One region of the Clostridium thermarum genome, then DNA from elsewhere that is predicted to be linked to it. Evidence: riboswitches for the same ligand, from Rfam matches in the RefSeq annotation. Region 1 holds a riboswitch; the other holds the start of a gene.
What was found. Region 1 has a riboswitch for S-adenosylmethionine ahead of FHY60_RS07020 (homocysteine synthase). Riboswitches for the same ligand answer to the same signal wherever they lie in the genome.
Positions count from the first base shown of each region.

Region 2: linked by a shared signal. The riboswitch ahead of metH (methionine synthase) and the one ahead of FHY60_RS07020 (homocysteine synthase) in region 1 are both predicted to bind S-adenosylmethionine.

Region 1 is NZ_CP040924.1:1,562,102-1,564,515, forward strand. It holds gene FHY60_RS07015 (trans-sulfuration enzyme family protein) at 1-857, shown strand, start outside; SAM riboswitch class I at 984-1,091, shown strand; gene FHY60_RS07020 (homocysteine synthase) at 1,246-2,414, shown strand, end outside.
Region 2 is NZ_CP040924.1:1,779,633-1,782,046, forward strand. It holds gene FHY60_RS08075 (beta-mannosidase) at 1-978, shown strand, start outside; SAM riboswitch class I at 1,062-1,163, shown strand; gene metH (methionine synthase) at 1,248-2,414, shown strand, end outside.

The DNA.
Region 1 (2,414 bases):
TATTATACGGCGGCAGCCATCAGTTTTTTAAGACTGAGTTAAAAAGGTTTAATATAGAGGTTACCTTTGTGGACCCTCTACAGGATAGGTTGGAACAGTATTTTAAAACAAACACAAAGCTTGTATACATCGAGACTATATCCAATCCACTGATGGAGGTCTTGGATATTCCTAAAATTGCTCAAATTGCCCATGACCATAATGCAAAGGTGATTGTAGATAATACCTTCGCAACCGCTGTGATATGCCAACCTTTAAAACTGGGAGCAGATATAGTTGTCTACAGTGCCACAAAGTATCTATGCGGACATAGTGATATCACAGCGGGCATAGTAGTTTCTGACAAGGAAACCATGCGACAGATAAGCTCTACAGGAGTATTATACGGACCTACCATGAGCCCCTTTGACGGCTGGCTCTTGGTAAGAAGCTTGAGAACCTTGGAGCTCAGAGTGATACAACATTCAAATAATGCATTAAAGTTAGCGAAGTATTTAGAAAACCATCCAAAAGTTAAGACTGTTTATTATCCAGGCCTTAAAAGTTCACCCCATCACATTACTGCAAAGAAAATATTCCGTGGGGACTATTATGGAGGAATGTTGAGCATTGATTTAGTAGATGGAGAAAAGGGAGCCTATGGCCTGATTAGGGAACTTGAAACTATTAAATTGGTTCCAAGTCTTGCGGGAGTTAGTACGGCCATTTCTTATCCCGCTAAAACCTCCCACAGGGCCTTCAGTGAAGAAGAATTGGAGAGGGCAGGAATATCAAAGGGGTTACTTAGAATTTCCGTAGGCCTTGAAAATATAGGAGATCTAATATCTGAGTTTGAGCGTACTCTGCAAAAAATATAAGATAAAAACAAAAAATATTTGACATTGTATGCAAAGGGTGGTATATTTATAAACATAACATAGTAAACAAATTATAATAGTAGGAAAGTAATTTAACAATAAATTAAAACTTGAAAATTTAAATAGTTCTTATCAAGAGAGGTGGAGGGACAGGCCCTATGAAACCCGGCAACCAGCATGTTTCATTTACATGTATGGTGCTAATTCCTTCGGTGTAAAACTGAGAGATGAGAGAAAAAAGCTGCTATAAGCCTCTTTCATCGAAAGAGGCTTATTATTTTATAGATGACTTACCAAAACAAAAAAATGAATATTTATACTATATTCATGAGAGGTAAAGGGTTAGGCCCTATAAAATGTAATAAATAATAAAAAGGAGTGATTAATTATGACAGAAAGAAAATTCAAATTTGACACACTACAGGTACACGCAGGCCAAAAGCCTGATCCAACTACAGGATCAAGGGCGGTTCCAATTTATCAAACCACTTCATATGTATTCAATGATGCGGACCATGCAGCAAATTTATTTGCTCTTAAAGAAAATGGCAATATATATACCAGAATAATGAATCCAACCACAGATGTGTTCGAGCAGAGGATTGCAGCCTTAGAAGGTGGGGTAGGGGCTTTAGCGGTGAGTTCAGGTTCTGCTGCCATCACGTACTCTATACTAAATATAGCCGGTGCCGGGGATGAAATAGTAGCGGCAAGTACACTTTATGGCGGAACTTACAACTTATTTTCTACTACCCTTCCAAAGCTTGGAATCAAAACGGTATTTGTAGATCCTGATGACCCGGAGAACTTTAAAAAGGCAATTAATGAGAAAACTAAGGCACTTTACCTTGAAACCATAGGAAATCCGGGAATAAATCTTGTGGATATAGAAAAGGTTGCTGATATAGCCCATGAAAATGGTATCCCACTAATTGTGGACAATACCTTTGGTACCCCTTATCTTATTAGGCCAATTGAGTTTGGGGCAGATATAGTGGTACATTCCGCAACAAAGTTTATTGGCGGACATGGAACTTCCATTGGCGGAGTGATTGTTGACGGAGGTAAGTTTGATTGGGCTGCCAGCGGCAAGTTTCCAGGCTTTACAGAGCCTGACCCAAGTTATCATGGAATTAAGTACTATGAAGCGCTGGGACCCTTGGCTTTCATCATAAAGGCAAGAGTACAGTTGCTGAGAGATACCGGAGCAGCCTTAAGTCCCTTCAACAGTTTCCTATTCCTTCAGGGCTTAGAAACGCTGTCGCTGAGAATTGAAAAACATGTTTCCAATACCAGAAAAATTGTGGAATTTCTAGATAATCATCCACTGGTATCATGGGTAAACTACCCGGAACTTGAGGGCAATAAATATTATGACTTGGCAAAGAAATATCTGCCTAAGGGACCAGGTTCCATCTTCACTTTTGGCATAAAAGGGGGCTTAGAAGCCGGAAGAAAGTTTATAAACAGCCTTGAGCTTTTCTCACTGCTGGCCAATGTGGCAGACGCAAAATCCCTGGTAATACACCCTGCAAGTACAACCCATGCCCAGCTTTC
Region 2 (2,414 bases), 220 kb from region 1:
CATGGGAACAAGCCTTTTACAGAGTATAGAAAGTTCTTTTTCCGATATGTATCGGAATTTGGCTTCCAGTCCTTCCCCTCACTTAAAACTATTGAAACTTTCACTGAGCCGGAGGATAGAAACATTTTCTCCTATGTTATGGAGAAACACCAAAGAAATGATGGGGCAAACAGCAAGATCATGAGCTATATGGGAGCCACCTACCTCTATCCAAACAGTTTTGATACCTTGATATATGCTTCTCAATTGCTGCAGGCAGATGCTATCCGTTACGGAGTTGAGCATTTTAGAAGAAACCGAGGCCGCTGTATGGGTACTGTTTACTGGCAGTTAAATGACTGCTGGCCGGTAGCCTCTTGGGCTTCCATAGATTATTACGGAAGATGGAAGGCTCTCCATTACTATGCCAAGAGATTCTTTGCACCGCTTATGCTGTCCTGTAAGGAAGAAGGAATCCTGACGCAGAATACAAATGTAAACGCAGAGCCATATGAAGTAGTGAAGTCCATCCAACTTTGCGTGGCAAATGAATCCATGCAGGATGAGAAGGTTACAGTAAGATGGGCTCTCCGCAATAACAAAGCTGAGATAAAAAGAGAGGGCTCTTATGAAGTTGTGGTGGAGAAATTATCCAGCAAGTGGCTTGACACCGTTGATATGAATGATGCCTCACTTTATGAGGACTATGTAAGCTATGAAATGTTAAAGGACGGCCAGGTAATTTCCCAGGGCACGGTAATATTCTCTGTACCAAAACACTTTAAATTTATTGACCCCCAGTTGAGCTACAGAGTAGAAGGTGACGAGATTATAGTTACAGCAAAAAGCTATGCAAGAAGTGTGGAAATAATAAATGAAGAGGACAATATGCTGCTTGAAGACAACTATTTTGATATGAATGCCGGTGAAAGAAGAGTAAAAATTTTAAAGGGAAAACCGGTGGGCATAAAGCTCAGAAGTGTCTATGATATCCGTTAACCACCAAAATACACTTTATTTAAAAACAATTGTTGACTATAACTAAAACTAAATATATACTCATATTAACATTATAAAGAAGGTTCTTATAGAGAGAGGTGGAGGGAAAGGCCCAATGAAACCCAGCAACACTAGCTTTGTGCTAGCATGTGCTAAATCCTGCAGCGAAGGCTGAAAGATAAGAAGCTTATTAAGTTGATTTTTAACTATAAGGCTTCCTGCAGCAGGGAGCCTTTTTTTACTCAGAAAACAAATCAGGGGGCGATTAAATGACTTTAAAATTAGATACTTACTTAAAGGAAAGGATACTTGTTCTTGATGGGGCAATGGGAACAAGTATACAAAAGCATGGCTTAAGTGAAGCTGAATTTCATGGAAGTTGTGAATGCCATAAAAGTCAAAAAGGCAATAACGATTTATTAAATCTTACAAATCCATCAATAATAATTGATATACACAAGGCTTACCTTGAAGCAGGGGCAGATATCATAGAGACCAATACCTTTAACAGTAACAGAATTTCACAGGGGGATTATGGGCTTGAGGACAAGGTCTATGACTTAAACTATTTTGGGGCCAAAATAGCAAGAGAAATTGCGGATGAGTATACCTCCAAGAGTATCAATAAACCTAGATTTGTGGCAGGTTCCATAGGACCTACCAACAGAACTGCTTCCCTATCACCGAATGTGGAAAATCCCGGAATTAGAAATATAACCTTTGACGAACTTAAAAAGGCCTATGAGGAACAGATAGAGGGCTTAGTTGATGGTGGAGTGGATATACTGCTGATAGAAACCGTATTTGACACCTTAAATGCAAGGGCGGCATTAATAGCCGCTGATAATGTGCTGACCCAAAAAGGCATAGACTTGCCTATTATGATTTCTGGAACTATTACTGACCTAAGTGGCAGGGTGCTTTCAGGCCAAACTCTGGAGGCCTTCGCAGAAAGTGTAAAAAGTGATAGGATTATAAGCATAGGCTTAAATTGTGCCTTCGGAGCTAAAGAGATGGTTCCCTTTATAAAGGAACTTTCCAAGTCCCAGAGCCTGTATATTAGCTTTTATCCCAATGCTGGTTTACCTAACTCCCTAGGAGAATATGATGAACTTCCTGAGGAAACTGCATCGGTGGTGAAGGAACTGGCAGAGGAAGGACATTTAAACATAGTTGGAGGCTGCTGCGGTACTACCCCTGACCATATAAGGGCTATATATGAAACTGTAAAGAATTATAAGCCGAGAGAACTACCAAAGTTGCCAAGAGAAACTGTATTTTGCGGTCTGGAGGCTGTAAGGATCAACAAAGAAAACAATTTTGTCAATATCGGGGAGAGAACCAATGTGGCCGGGTCGGCCAAGTTTGCCAGACTTATCCGGGAGAAAAAGTATGAGGAAGCCCTATCCATTGCAAAGGAACAGGTGGAAAATGGC